2 regions of the Massilia sp. 01N417 genome follow, and region 1 is predicted to be linked to the other one. Evidence: predicted binding sites of a transcription regulator. Region 1 holds the regulator's gene; the other holds the start of a gene.
The links. The regulator HrcA, encoded in region 1, represses chaperone genes, less so after heat shock. The targets are predictions, from matches to a motif close to TTAGCACTCNNNNNNNNNGAGTGCTAA.
Positions count from the first base shown of each region.

Region 1 (7,259 bases):
AGGGCCTGCCCGTGCTCAAGCACGCCACTTTCGGGCGCGGCGTGAACATCACGCTGGGCCTGCCCCTGATCCGCACCTCGGTCGACCACGGCACGGCCCTCGACCTGGCCGCGCAAGGCCTCGGCCTGGCCGATTGCGGCAGCATGGAGGAGGCGATCCGCGTCGCCCTGTCCATGGTCCGCGCCCGAGCAACAACTTAAGAACCCCATGAAACACGTAGCCCGCAAGCGCTTCGGCCAGAACTTCCTGACCGATGCCCATGTCCTCCACGACATCATCGATTCGATCGGTCCGCGCAAAGGCGACACCATGGTCGAAATCGGCCCCGGCCTGGCGGCGATGACCTCGCTGCTGCTCAAGGAACTCGACCACATGCACGTGGTCGAACTGGACCGCGACCTGGTGGCGCGCCTGGAGAAGGCTTATCCACGCGAGCGCCTGACCGTCCATTCGGGCGACGCCTTGAAATTCGATTTCGGCTCGATTCCGGTGCCGGAAGGGAAGAAGCTGCGCGTGGTCGGCAACCTGCCGTACAACATCTCGAGCCCGCTGCTGTTCCACCTGGCGGACTTTGCCCACCTGGTCGAGGACCAGCACTTCATGCTGCAGAAGGAAGTCGTCGAGCGCATGGTGGCCGAGCCCGGCACCAAGGCCTACAGCCGCCTGTCGGTGATGCTGCAGTGGCGCTACGACATGGCGATGCTGTTCGTGGTGCCGCCCACCGCCTTCGATCCGCCGCCGCAGGTGGATTCGGCGATCGTGCGCATGGTGCCGACGCGCCGCCAGTTGCCGGCCGATGCCGCCACCCTGGAAGCGGTGGTGGCCAAGGCCTTCTCGCAGCGTCGCAAGGTCATCCGTAATTGCGTGGCCGGCATGTTCACCGAGCAGCAGCTGGTCGAGGCCGGCATCGATCCTGGCGCGCGTCCGGAAGCGGTGGGGCTGGAGCAGTATGTGGCGCTGGCCAACCTGCTCAAGCCGGTGTCTCCGGCTTCATAATCTTCCTTCCCAATGGCGGCGCGCATCGTCGAATGCGCGCGCGCCTACCTGCCTGCCCAGTTCCTGTCCGGCCGAGCCGGCGCCGATGTGCGTGCCGGCTCGCGTCCGGCCTCGCATCCCGCTCCGCATCTCGTTCTCGAAGCGCCTGATCACTTCGTGCACCGCCGCGCCGGCGCTGCCGTGGATGGCGGCCGGCCCGGCCGTCTCCCGCTCCTGCGCGTCGCCCCAGCCGGCAATGCTGGCGTCGGCCAGGGCATTGGCGAGCGCGAAGAACAGGCGCACGTCCTGGTCGTCGTCGTGACCTTCGCGTTCGGACAGCCGGTGCGCCGCCAGGCACCAGCGGCCGGGCGCCGGCTCGGCCGTCGTCGCCGTGGCGGCCGGGGTGCCGGTGCGGTGGCAGGAGTCGAGCATGCTGGCGGCCTGGATACGGCCGATGCCGGCCGGGCTCAGCTGGCCGCCGGGCGCCGGATCCAGGCCCAGGCCGGCCATCCAGGCGTCGAACATGGCTTGCTGGCCCGGGAAGCGCTTGCCGAGCGCGTACCAGGCCGCATGGCTCATGGCGCAGGCCTTGCTCGCGGCGCTGCGTTCGGCGCAGGGCAGCCTTACCCTTACCCCATGCGCGGTCTGGCGGGCGGCGCCGTCGTAGGCGGCCCAGGCGTTGTACATGCAGGTGTGCAGGATCGCCAGCGAGCGCGCCGCGCCCAGCGGACCGGGCTGCGCCGCGCGGATCGCCTGCAGGGCCAGCAGGTTCCAGCCCGCCACGGTGCCGGCCATGCCGGCCGCCGCGCCCGGATCCAGTTTCAAGACGTTCTCCCGCCTCATGTCGCCTCCGCATTTGTGCCGCCGTCGAGTATGGCGAGCACAGGCGCGCAGGCTGTTGAGCGTTCTCAGGCGTAAAAGGCAGCCGGCGCAACGCATAGCCCCGGTTTTTGGGCGTCCATCCCGCGTTTTTTGCAGTTCGTCGCAGTCCGCTGGAAGGAGAAGGCGCAGACGCCTACAGTGACACCATCGAAAAACAAAACGCAACGCACTTCACCCGAAGGAGAACCGAAATGAACGTCATGAAAAACATGGAAGCGATCTTCCTGGCAACCGTCTTCCTGGCCGGTGTCACCAGCGCAGCCAGCGCCGCCAGCACCAATGCGCGCGAACGCTACAACGCCCAGGTGTCGATCGAAGGCAAGCAGATGGCGGTGGTGACGGTGACGGCGAAGCGTTTGACTGCAGCAGAGAAGGCCGCAATCTAATCGTTTCCTGCAAGAGACGAAAAAAAAGCCCGCTTTTGAGGGCGGGCTTAAATCCAATTCTTTTCTGAGGAGAGTTGGAGGAGACAGGAAGCAGTATGCTGCGTTACAGCATATTCGTCCAATTTTTGTTTGGAATATTTGATATTCGCAACAGAAATATCTCCTCCGCAAGGACCTCCCTGGCGTCGATCAGCTGTTCTTGACGCAGGTGACAGCCACGTCCTTGACGCCGCCGTTCTTTTCCTGGGCATCCAGCATCACGCCGGTGCCGTTGCCGGAAACGGTGCAGGTATAGCCGGTCGGCTGGGTCAGCACCGTGATACCGAAACTTGCGCCGTAGGGCACATCGCCCAGGCCGAACGGAATCGACGCATCGGTGTCGCTGCCGGCGAAGGTACGGGTGCTGTTGCTGCCGTTGGTCAGGGTCACGCTCAGGTCCTTGGACGGCAGGCCGGTGATGGTGCCGCTCAGCGCGTACGACAGGATGGAGCAGGAGTAGAACACCTCGATTGCCGGCGTGCGTGCCGATTCGATCGAAGCGGTCTGGCCCGCCGTGCCGTATTCGCGCGGATAACCGTTGGTGACGCAGTTCTGGTGCGCCGGCTGCGAGCCGCCGCCGAGCGTGGCGGTGCCGCCTTTCGGAATCACGTCGTAGCGGGTGCCGTAGTCGAGACCGTTCGCGAAATACAGGACCTGGGTGTCGCCGGGCTTGGCCGGTACCGGAACGGCCAGTTCCTGGCCGTTGGTGGTCAGGATCAGACCTGGATACTGGACGTTGGAGACCGTGACCTTGATCGGGTAGGTCTCCTTGCCGCCGCCGCCGCAGGACGCCAGGACCACGGATGAAGCCAGGATCAGGGCCGGGCGCACGAGGTGGAACTTCATACTTTACTCTCCAGTTTCCAGATTATTGGGTCTTCGGACCGCAGGTGACCACAGGCGTGGTGCCCGGGCCGGTGGCGGTCATGGTGCCGGTGCCGCCGCTGATCGTGCAGGTCTGCGTATCCGGCTGGTTCAGGATGGTCACGCCGTAGGCGCCGTCTTCCGGAATGTCGCCGATGGCCACCGGCTGGGCCGCATCGGCAGCCGTCACCACTTTGCGGTTGGAACCGTTGACGAGTTCCAGGCCGGTGCCGGTCAGGCCGGTCACCGTGACCGACAGGGTGTGGGTCTTGATCGTGCAGAACACCGTCGGCACCGTGGTGTAGACCGTATAGTAGTTGGCGCGTGCCTTGTTGTTGCTGATGGTGCAGCCGCTGACGTTCGACGGCAGGGACTTGTACGAGATGTTGAACTCGTCGTCGGTCGACAGGTATTTCGGGAACTGGACGCTGGCCGCGCCGGCCGGAACCGCAATCTCGTCGCCATTGCCCTGGTTAACCAGTACCAGGCCTTCCTTGGTCACGCCGCCGGCGATGGTTACGGTCAGGGGCAGGTCACCGCTGCCGCCGCCGCAGGCGGACAGGCCAAGCGCGCATGCCAGCGCAGCGCCGGCATACAGGATCGAACTCTTCATAGAATCTCCGTTGGACGGGATGGCGCACGGCAGGACCGGCGGCACCGCTGAGTAGAATATTGCCCGACATTTTAGAGCATTTGCCAAGCCGCAGCCTCATTTGCCTTTGTATCACGGTGTAACGACATCTGCATGCCGTTGATTTTCAAGGCCGGCCTCGCTATCCTTGACCCGCCCTCCCTCCGACTCCCGAGCATGACGACGACCCCACGCGCCTGGCCCAAGGCCCTCCTTTTCGACCTGGACGATACGCTGTGGCCGATCGCCCCGGTGATCCTGCAAGCCGAACAGATCCTGTTCGCCTGGCTGCGCGAGCACGCGCCGCGTGTCGCCCAGCGCTTCACCATCGACAGCCTGCGCCAGGCGCGCCTGGAACTGCTGGCGCAGAAGCCGGAGTTCCAGCTCGACCTGGGCAAGCTGCGCCGCGCCGGCCTGCTGGCCGCCTTCGAACAGGCCGGCGAGGATGCCGCCAAGGTGGAGCTGGCGATGGCCGAGTTCTTTGCCGCCCGCAATGCCGTGGTGCCTTACGACGACGTGGTGCCGGGATTGCTGCGCCTGAAGACCAGGGTGCTGCTGGGCGCGATCACGAACGGCAATGCCGACCTGCGGGCCATCGGGCTGGCCCACCATTTCCGGGCGTCGGTATCGGCACCCGAGTTCGGCGTGGCCAAGCCGGATCCGGCGATCTTCCTGGCCGGCTGCCGCGAACTGGGCGTGGCCCCGCTTGACGCCGTCTACGTGGGCGACGACGTATTGCTCGACGTCCAGGGCGCCCAGCGCGCCGGCCTGCGCGCGGTCTGGATGAACCGCAACGGCAGCCGCAAGCATATCGAACACGGCGTCGAGCCGGACGCGATCGTGCGCGATGTCGACGAACTGCTGGACTGGCTCGAGCGCAACCATGCCTGAAGCGTCGTTGACGGCACGCATGACTGCACACGCGGCGGGCGAACAGGCATAATGTGAACCATGCAACTCGATAACCGTGCACAAACCCTGCTGAAAGCCTTGGTCGAGCGCTATATCGCCGACGGCCAGCCGGTCGGCTCGCGCGCGCTGTCGAAGATTTCCGGCCTCGACCTGTCGCCGGCCACGATCCGCAACATCATGGCCGACCTCGAGGAGATGGGCTATGTCGCCAGCCCCCACACCTCGGCCGGCCGGATCCCGACGCCGCGCGGCTACCGCATCTTCGTGGATACGCTCCTCACCGTGCGGCAGATCGACGAGAACGCCGTCGAAGCCGGCATGCGCCTGCCCGCGCACCAGCCGCAGAAGGTGATCGCCAACGCGGCCCAGATGCTGTCCTCGCTGTCGCAGTTTGCCGGCGTGGTGCAGAGCCCGCGGCGCGAGTCGGCGTTCCAGCAGATCGAATTCCTGCGCCTGTCGGAAAAACGCATCCTGCTGGTGATCGTCGACCCGCGCGGCGACGTCCAGAACCGCCTGCTGCTGACCGACGTCGACTACAGCCCCTCCGAGCTGACGCAATCGGCCAATTACCTGAACCAGAATTTCGCCGGCCTGTCCTTCGACGAGGTGCGCGCGCGCCTGACCGGAGAATTGCGCAAGCTGAGCGACGACATGGCGCGCCTGATGCAGTCCGCGGTGGATGCGGGCAGCGAAGCCCTGCAGGAAACCGACGACATGATCATTGCGGGCGAGCGCAACCTGCTGTCGGTGGCCGACCTCTCGTCGAATATGAGTTCGCTGCGCCAGATGTTCGAGATGTTCGAGCAGAAGACCGGCCTGATGCAGCTGCTGGACGTCTCCAGCAAGGCCGGCGGCGTGCAGATCTTCATCGGCGGCGAATCCAAGCTGGTGCCGATGGACGAAATGAGCGTGGTCACCGCGCCCTATGAGGTGAACGGCAAGATCGTCGGCACCCTGGGTGTGATCGGCCCGACCCGCATGGCCTATGAGCGGGTGATCCCGATCGTCGATATCACGGCCAAGCTCCTCTCGAACGCGCTCAGCCATTCCTAAAGCGCTCACTCCTGAGGTTTCTTACAGTTTCGGCGGGAATCCTCTCTAGATATAGTCGGTTCACTGCGCCGCGCGCGCCATCCGCCAAGGAACTGCCGTGAACCGATTCAGACGTCCCCTTATCCTCGCGATCATCATGCTGGTGTGCTGCGCCGTCGCACGCACCGGCGCCTCGGCGCCGGAGGAGCGCATCGCCGTGGGCGCCTGGCAGGTGCAGGCGGCGGAGCAGGGCAGCGGGCGCTATACCGTCATCTTCGAATCCGGTTTCGGCACCGGGCTGGATACCTGGCGCAAGGTGGCGCCGGAGGTGGCGAAATCGGCGCACGTGATGAGCTATTCGCGCGCCGGCCATGGCAGCTCCGACCCGCGTCCCGAACCGCGCAACATCCTGCAAAGCAGCCGGGAGCTCGACCAGCTGGTGGCCGCGGCGGGGCTGAAGCCGCCCTTCATCCTGGTCGGCCATTCCTACGGCGGCTTGCTGGCGCGCGCCTTTGCGCTGCGCCATCCCGGCCAGGTAGCCGGCATGGTGCTGGTCGACCCGGCCGACGAACGCTTCAATCCGGGCCTGCGCAGGCTCGATGCCGGGCGCGCGGCGGACGACGACCGGCGGTTCGAGGCCCTCGTGCCGGCCAGGTTCAGGGCGGAGTACGATGCGCTGAAGCCGGTCCTCGACCAGGGAGCGCTGCCGCCGCCGCTGGACGGCAAGCTGCCGGACGTGCCGGTGGTGGTCCTGACTTCGGTGCAGCAAGTCGACAAGCCGGAATTCTTCCTGCAGAGCGTGGAGGCGGTGGCGCTCAAGCGCGACCTGCACGCCAATTTCCTGCGCCAGTTCAGCGAAGGCTACCAGGTGCTGACCCTGAAAAGCGGGCACGACATCCAGAAGGACGAGCCGGAACTGGTGATCGCGGCGGTGAACAGGGTCATCGCCGCGGCCAGCCGGCGCGCGGCGCAGGACGAGCTATAGGAGTATGCGCAGCTTAACGGTGCCGGTGCGGGCAATCCGTCTTCTGGCAGTTGCCGTAGATGGCGAGGGCGTGCTCGGCGATCTTGAAGCCGCGCTCGAGGGCGATCTTCTGCTGGCGGCTTTCGATCTCTTCGTCGTAGAACTCCTCGACGTGGCCGCAGTCGAGGCAGACCAGGTGGTCGTGGTGCGAACCGGCGTTCAGCTCGTAGATGGCCTTGCCGGTTTCAAAGTGATTGCGGTTCAGGAGACCGGCCTGTTCGAACTGCGTCAGCACGCGGTACACCGTCGCCAGGCCGACGTCCATGTTCTCGTTCAGCAGGGTTTTGTATACGTCTTCCGCCGTCAGGTGCCGCACCGTGCTGTTCTGGAAGATCTCCAGGATTTTCAGCCGCGGTAGTGTCGCTTTGAGGCCGCTGGCCTTCAGGTCGGTTGGGTTGTTGCTCATGTTTTGTTACTCTTAGATGGGCCGAGATGGGCGTAGTGCTTTATGATATAGCGTTTCTAGAATCTCGCTCAATCGTTTTTAAGGTTAGATATGCGCGTCATGAATGCC
Region 1 is NZ_JBFTRS010000007.1:124,908-132,166, forward strand. It holds gene pdxA (4-hydroxythreonine-4-phosphate dehydrogenase PdxA) at 1-200, shown strand, start outside; gene rsmA (16S rRNA (adenine(1518)-N(6)/adenine(1519)-N(6))-dimethyltransferase RsmA) at 208-996, shown strand; gene AC1DOQ_RS10145 (DUF6851 domain-containing protein) at 991-1,800, opposite strand; gene AC1DOQ_RS10150 (hypothetical protein) at 2,049-2,243, shown strand; gene AC1DOQ_RS10155 (hypothetical protein) at 2,433-3,128, opposite strand; gene AC1DOQ_RS10160 (hypothetical protein) at 3,151-3,759, opposite strand; gene AC1DOQ_RS10165 (HAD family hydrolase) at 3,955-4,668, shown strand; gene hrcA (heat-inducible transcriptional repressor HrcA) at 4,729-5,742, shown strand; gene AC1DOQ_RS10175 (alpha/beta fold hydrolase) at 5,840-6,706, shown strand; gene fur (ferric iron uptake transcriptional regulator) at 6,720-7,151, opposite strand; gene AC1DOQ_RS10185 (outer membrane protein assembly factor BamE) at 7,242-7,259, shown strand, end outside.

Region 2 (7,259 bases), on a different contig from region 1:
CGCGCCGGCCTACACCCGCCAGCGCTTCCCCGGCGCCTTCCGCGTGGTGGCGAGCGACGCCAAGCTGGGCGGCACGCTGGCGAAGTATGCGGCCAATACGATCAAGGCGAAGAACATCGCCGTCATCGACGACCGCACCACCTACGGCCAGGGCGTGGCCGACGAATTCGTGAAGGGCGCGAAGGCGGCCGGCATCCGCGTCTCCGGACGCGAATTCACCAACGACAAGGCGACCGACTACACCGCCATCCTCACCTCGATCAAGGCGAAGAAGCCGGACCTGGTCTTCTTCGGCGGGATGGACTCGGTGGCCGGACCGATGCTCAAGCAGATGAAGGCGCTGGGCATCCAGGCCGTCTTCATGGGCGGCGACGGCATGTGCACCGAAGCGCTGGGCCGCCTGGCCGGCGACGGCCTGGTGGACGGCAAGGTGATCTGCGCCGAGGCGGGCGGCGTGAAGGGGCCGCAGGAAAAGGCGATGGACGACTTCCGCGCGCGCTACAAGCAGAAGTTCAACCAGGACGTGCAGCTGTACGCGCCCTATGTGTACGACTCGGTGATGGTGATGGCGACCGCGATGCAGAACGCGAAATCGGCCGATCCGGCCAAGTACCTGCCGGTGCTGAAGAACATCAAGTACGAGGGCGTGACCGGCACCATCCAGTTCGACCCGAGCGGCGATATCAAGGACGGGGCGCTGACGCTATATACCTACAAGGGTGGGAAGCGGAGCAAGATCGACGTGGTGCGTTGATTAGCTATGGCATGAATATGAAAAAAGCGCCCTGTTTTCGAGGGCGCTTTTTTATTTCATTGCAGCAGCGTGCGGCTTATTTCTGCGCCAGCACCCACTTGACCAGGCTGCGGGCTTCGGCCTCGCTCACCTGCGGATTGGCCGGCATCGGCACCGGTCCCCAGACGCCCGAGCCACCCTTCATGACCTTTTGCACCAGCTTGTCCTCGGCGCCTTTTTGACCTGCGTACTTCGCAGCGACATCCTTGTAGGCCGGGCCGACCAGCTTGGAGCCGATCGCGTGGCACGCCATGCAGTTCTTGGCTTTGGCCAGGTCGGCCTGCGCGAAGGCGCTGGTCGACACCAGGGCGGAGACCGCCATCAACAACATCAGGGACCGTTTCATTCCGTACTCTCCAAAGTGAAATCCTATGCAAGATTCTATCTTGTTTCCTCTGCGTAGGTGCAGTGGATACAGTCCGTAACGGCTGATACACATTTCGGTTGACGGAATGGCAGGATTTCGTTGCTCAAAGGAACTATTATTGTAAGATGGCCGCAGAAAGTAAAGGAACTCTCATGCCGCTCATCCTCCTGCTCGCCGCCCTGGTCGCCCTGCGCTTCTTCGAAGTCTGGAGGTTCGCCCAACTGTCCTGGGGGTGGATCGTCGCCCTGGCCGTGGTCGCCTTCATCTGGTTCGAATTCATCGAAAAGATGCTCGGCCTCGACAAGAAAAAAGCCCACAAGACCGACGAAGCCCGCCGCAAGGAAAGAGTCAAGCAAGCCTTCGACAAACGCAAATAAAAATTCGGGGTCAGAGCACATTTCGCCCCGAATTCGGGGTCAGAGCACATTTTGCGGCAATTGCTTTCGGTATCGGAATGCTGGCTTGCGGCCTTCCGCTTTGCTGTCCACGCCTGTCAGCGCCAGCTCGCCTATCTTCCTGGTAGAAATTGATCGAAAAAGTGCTCTGACCCCGAACTGGGGTGGAAAAGTGCTCTGACCCCGAATTTGGTTTGCGCGGCTGTGATACATTTCGCGAATAGATGAGTCGGAAATTGCGGGAAATGCATATCACATGAATCTGGAACTGCGTCAGCTGCGCTACTTCGTCACCGTCGCCGAGGAGCTGCATTTCGGGCGGGCGGCGGCGCGCCTGCATATGACTCAGCCGCCGCTGTCGCAGGCGATCGCGGCGCTGGAGGAGTTGCTGGGGGCGCCGCTGTTCGTGCGCAACCGCCGCACGGTGGAACTGGCGCCGGCCGGCAGCGCCCTGCTGCCCGAAGCGCGCCGCATGCTGCTCGAGGCGGATGGCTTGCCGGAGCTGGCGCGGCGCGCGGCCGCCGGCGAGGCGGGTCGCCTGGCGCTGGCCTTCGTCACCTCCTGCGACTACAACGTGCTGCCGGCCTTCCTGCGCCGCTACAGCGAGCGCTATCCGGCCGTCCACCTGAACCTGATCGAAGCGACGTCGGACGTGCAAGCCGAGGAGCTGCTGCGCGGACGCATCGACGCCGGCCTCCTGATCCCGCCGCTGCCGGACAAGTCCCTCGGCCAGCTCGATTACATGAAGGTGCTCGACGAGCCGCTGATCCTGTGCGCCCCCACCGGCCTGGATGCCCTGCGCCGCGAAGGCCCGGTCAAGCTGCAGGACCTGCCGCGCCTGCCCCTGATCGTCTTTCCGCGCGAGATCTCGCCGGCCCTGCACGACGCCATCCTGTCCTGCTTCCGCGCGGCCGGCATCACCCCCGTGATCGGCCAGCTGGCGATCCAGATGCAGACCATCGTCAGCCTGGTGTCCGGCGGCATGGGGCTGGCACTTGTGCCACAATCCGTGTCCAACCTGATGCGGCCCGGCGTAGAATACCGTGCCCTCGCGGACCCGACCCCGCTCGTCGAGACCGGCATCGCCTGGCGCCGCGACAACCCGTCGCCGGTGCTGAAGGGCTTTCTGGAACTACTGAGGAATCACTGATCATGCTCGTCCATCCGAACCCGGACCCCGTCGCTTTCTACATCGGCCCCCTACCGATCCACTGGTACGGGATCATGTACGTGGTCGCCTTCGCCCTCTTCATCATCCTCGGCCGCGTGCGCATCAGGACCCAGCCGCACATCCAGGCCCAGGGCTGGACCAAGGAAGACCTGGACGACATGCTGTTCTACGGGATGCTGGGCGTGGTGATCGGCGGGCGCCTGGGCGAGGTGCTGTTCTACCAGCCGGCCCACTTCCTGGCGAACCCGATCGACATCTTCAAGACCTGGCAGGGCGGCATGTCCTACCACGGCGGCTTCATCGGCGTGCTGCTGGCGATGGCGCTGTGGGCCAGGAAGCGCAAGCGCAACCTGCTCGACGTCTACGACTTCATCGCGCCGATGGTCCCGATCGGCTATGCCTGCGGACGCCTGGGCAACTTCATCAACCACGAACTGCCGGGCCGCATGGCCGATCCTTCCCTGCCCTGGGCCATGAAGTGGCCGGGCATCGAAGACCACCTCGTGCATCCCTCGCCGCTGTACCAGATGCTGGTCGACGGCATCCTCGTCTTCGTCATCATGTGGATCTTCGCGCGCAAGCCGCGTCCGCGCCTGGCGGTCGGCGCGCTGTACACCCTGCTGTACGGCTGCGCGCGTTTCTTCACCGAGTACTTCCGCGTACCGGACTGGGAGACCCATATCCTCGGCATGCCGATCACCTCGGGCCAGGTGCTGTCGGTGCCGATGATCGTGGCCGGCCTGCTGATGCTGGGCTGGGCCTACTCGGACGGTAACAAGCGCGCCGTGCACGCCTAGGCGCGTAGGAGAGAACCCCGCCCTGCGTTTTTGGGTTAGATGGAGCACCGTTCGTGGCCGCACGGGAAACTATCGTGGCCTCATGAAGCACGCCATCTCACCCAAGAAGCTGTATGCAATGCAGCGCATGTCGGCCGCCCTGAGACGCGCCGCAGCCGCGCGGCCCTTCGGCGCCGCCACGGACCAGGCCTTGCGCTGGGCCGCGGCCTGGGGCATGTGCGCCGGCATCCGCACGCCGCGTACCCGATTGCGCCTGCGACGCGATACCCTGATCGGCGTCAGCTGATCCCTGCCAGTTCGAGGATCTTCTTCCACTGCCCCGGCGTCACCGGCGAAATCGACAGCCGGCTGCCCTTCTGCAGCAGCACCATGTCCTCCAGTTCCGGCACGCCGCGCAGCTCTGTCAGCGGCAGGTAGCGGCCCTGGCCGGTGGCCTGCACGTCCACCGAGATCCAGCGCGGATTCTCGCGCGTGGCCTTCGGATCGAAGTAATGGCTGCTTGCGTCGAACTGCGAGGCATCCGGATACGGGGTACTGGCGACCCGCGCGATGCCCGCCACGCCCGGCACCGCGCAGCTGGAGTGATAGAACAGGACGCCGTCGCCGACTTCCATCTGGTCGCGCATGAAATTGCGGGCCTGGTAGTTGCGAACCCCGAACCATGCCACCGTCTTGTCGGGCGCATTCAGGACGTCGTCGAAACTGACTTCATCGGGTTCGGATTTCATCAACCAGTAGCGCATGCGGCTCACTCCAAAAGAACAGCGACAATAAAAAAGCGGCTGCGCACATGAAGTGTCGCAACCGCTCCGGATTGTAGCCCCGCCTGTGCCGTTCTTGCCGGCATCCCGAACCTGACGGCTCAAGGTGGTCACAGTCAGCTCAATTTCGGGTTCGTCAAACTAGTGACGATCACGCCCACCGAGAATGTTCCGCAACCTATGCGATTGAATGGTTCAAGGAATATATGGCAAATCTCGAACACCGCAGGGTAGCCGCCAGTTTACTACGATGAACCGGCATGTCAAACGAATTTGATCTCAGAACAGGTTTTCCTGGGGCGCCAGGGCCTGGTCCAACACCGAGTTCATCGCTTCCAGTTTCTGCTTGACTTCCAGCATGGACTGGTCGCCGAGCGGGCCTTGCGGCGACTTCACGGACAGGAATTCGGCAGCCACCGACAGCGCGGCCATGACGGCGATGCGGTCGGTTCCCTTGACCTTGCCCGTGTCGCGCAGGGCGCACATCTTGCTGTCGAGGTAGTGGACCGCTTCGCGCAGGGTCTGCTGTTCGCCTTCGCGGCAAGCCAGGCGGTAAGACTGGCCCATGATGAGCACATCGAGCTGGATCATTGCGCGGCCTCCTCGTCGTCGGGGTTGGCGGGTGCGTCCTCGTCGACGGTCACCTCGGCGGGTTCGAGTTGGGCGAGCATCGCTTCGACGCGTTGCTGAGCCTGCAGCAGCCGGTTCTTGAAATCGACGTTCTCCGCACTCAGCAGGGCGTTGGCCTGGCGCAGCAGATAGTTCTCGCTGCGCAGCGCCTGGGCCATCTGGGCGAGACGGTCGATTTTATCGGACAGTTCTTGGAATTCGGAAATCATCCATAACTATAGGATCGGGATCGATTTTTCGTCAACAGATGCCGTGCCGTGCGCGGGTTTCAAGAAATGAATGTTAGGCTTTCGCGCTTTCCTACCCCGAATGGGTCGATCCGCTTGCGGAACATCAAAAAAGTCTGGCGAATCGCCAACATCACCGCTTGAAATGGGAAATTATCGTCCCTATAATTAGCACTCGTTAGTGAAGAGTGCTAACAGCTCTTTGCACCGCAGCCGATACCGGGGCGGTTATCAAACGAACAGTCAATCAACAATCAAAGGAGTTTTGCATGAACCTTCGCCCATTGCACGATCGCGTGATCGTGAAGCGTCTCGACCAGGAAACCAAAACTGCGTCCGGCCTGATCATCCCCGATGCAGCGGCCGAAAAACCGGACCAGGGTGAGATTCTCGCCGTGGGCAACGGCAAAGTGCAAGAAAACGGCAACGTCCGTCCGCTGGAAGTGAAAGTCGGCGACCGCGTGCTGTTCGGCAAATACTCGGGCCAGACCGTCAAGGTCAACGGCGAGGAACTGCTGGTCATGCGCGAAGAAGACATCATGGCCGTCGTGGCCCAGTAATCAGTCCAAACACTTTCCTGAATACGGAGAATTAAGAAATGGCAGCTAAAGACGTAATTTTCGGCGACGTAGCCCGCGCCAAGATGGTCGAGGGTGTGAACATCCTGGCCAACGCAGTCAAAGTCACCCTGGGCCCGAAAGGCCGCAACGTGGTGCTGGACCGTTCGTTCGGCGCCCCGACCGTCACCAAGGACGGCGTCTCGGTCGCGAAAGAGATCGAGCTGAAAGACAAGCTCATGAACATGGGCGCGCAGATGGTCAAGGAAGTCGCTTCGAAGACCAGCGACAACGCCGGTGACGGCACCACCACCGCGACCGTGCTGGCACAAGCCATCGTGCGCGAAGGCATGAAGTTCGTTGCCGCCGGCATGAACCCGATGGACCTGAAGCGCGGCATCGACAAGGCCGTCGCAGCGACCGTCGAAGAACTGAAGAAGATCGCCAAGCCGACCACCACCTCGAAAGAGATCGCCCAGGTCGGCACCATCTCGGCCAACTCGGATTCGTCCGTTGGCGAGCGCATCGCTGAAGCGATGGAAAAAGTCGGCAAGGAAGGCGTCATCACCGTCGAAGACGGCAAGTCGCTGAACGACGAGCTGGACATCGTCGAAGGTATGCAATTCGACCGCGGCTACCTGTCGCCGTACTTCATCAACAACCCGGACAAGCAGGTTGCCGTTCACGAGAACCCGTTCGTCCTGCTGTGCGACAAGAAGATCTCGAACATCCGTGACCTGCTGCCGGTACTGGAGCAAGTTGCAAAAGCCGGCCGTCCGCTGGTCATCGTCGCCGAAGACATCGAAGGCGAAGCCCTGGCGACCCTGGTGGTCAACAACATCCGTGGCATCCTGAAGACCGTCGCCGTCAAGGCGCCGGGCTTCGGCGACCGCCGCAAGGCCATGCTGGAAGACATCGCCATCCTGACCGGTGGCCAGGTCATCGCCGAAGAAGTCGGCCTGACCCTGGAAAAGGTCACCCTGGCTGAACTGGGCCAGGCCAAGCGCATCGAAGTCGGCAAGGAAAACACCATCATCATCGATGGCGCTGGCGCCGCTGAAGCGATCGAAGCACGCGTCAAAATGATCCGCGTCCAGATCGAAGAAGCGACCTCGGACTACGACCGTGAGAAACTGCAAGAGCGCGTGGCCAAGCTGGCCGGCGGCGTTGCCGTGATCCGCGTCGGTGCCGCTACCGAAGTCGAGATGAAGGAGAAGAAAGCACGCGTGGAAGACGCGCTGCACGCTACCCGCGCTGCCGTCGAAGAAGGCATCGTCCCGGGCGGCGGCGTGGCCCTGCTGCGCGCCCGCGCTGCCCTGCAGGTCAAGGGCGACAACCCGGACCAGGAAGCCGGCATCAAGATCGTCCTGCGCGCCATGGAAGAGCCGCTGCGCATGATCGTCCAGAACGCCGGTGAAGAGCCGTCGGTCGTCGTGTCGTCGGTCCTGAACGGCACCGGCAACTACGGCTACAACGCCGCCAACGGCACCTACGGCGACATGGTCGAAATGGGCGTGCTGGATCCGGCCAAGGTCACCCGCTCGGCTCTGCAGAATGCAGC
Region 2 is NZ_JBFTRS010000011.1:149,582-156,840, reverse strand. It holds gene AC1DOQ_RS13995 (branched-chain amino acid ABC transporter substrate-binding protein) at 1-754, shown strand, start outside; gene AC1DOQ_RS13990 (c-type cytochrome) at 831-1,139, opposite strand; gene AC1DOQ_RS13985 (TIGR04438 family Trp-rich protein) at 1,313-1,537, shown strand; gene AC1DOQ_RS13980 (LysR family transcriptional regulator) at 1,812-2,705, shown strand; gene lgt (prolipoprotein diacylglyceryl transferase) at 2,708-3,523, shown strand; gene AC1DOQ_RS13970 (hypothetical protein) at 3,606-3,809, shown strand; gene AC1DOQ_RS13965 (EVE domain-containing protein) at 3,802-4,266, opposite strand; RNA gene ssrS (6S RNA) at 4,339-4,519, opposite strand; gene AC1DOQ_RS13955 (cell division protein ZapA) at 4,564-4,875, opposite strand; gene AC1DOQ_RS13950 (hypothetical protein) at 4,872-5,123, opposite strand; gene groES (co-chaperone GroES) at 5,411-5,701, shown strand; gene groL (chaperonin GroEL) at 5,740-7,259, shown strand, end outside.
Region 2: groES (co-chaperone GroES) is a predicted target of HrcA. The motif match lies at 5,310-5,336, and genes of this name have one in related genera.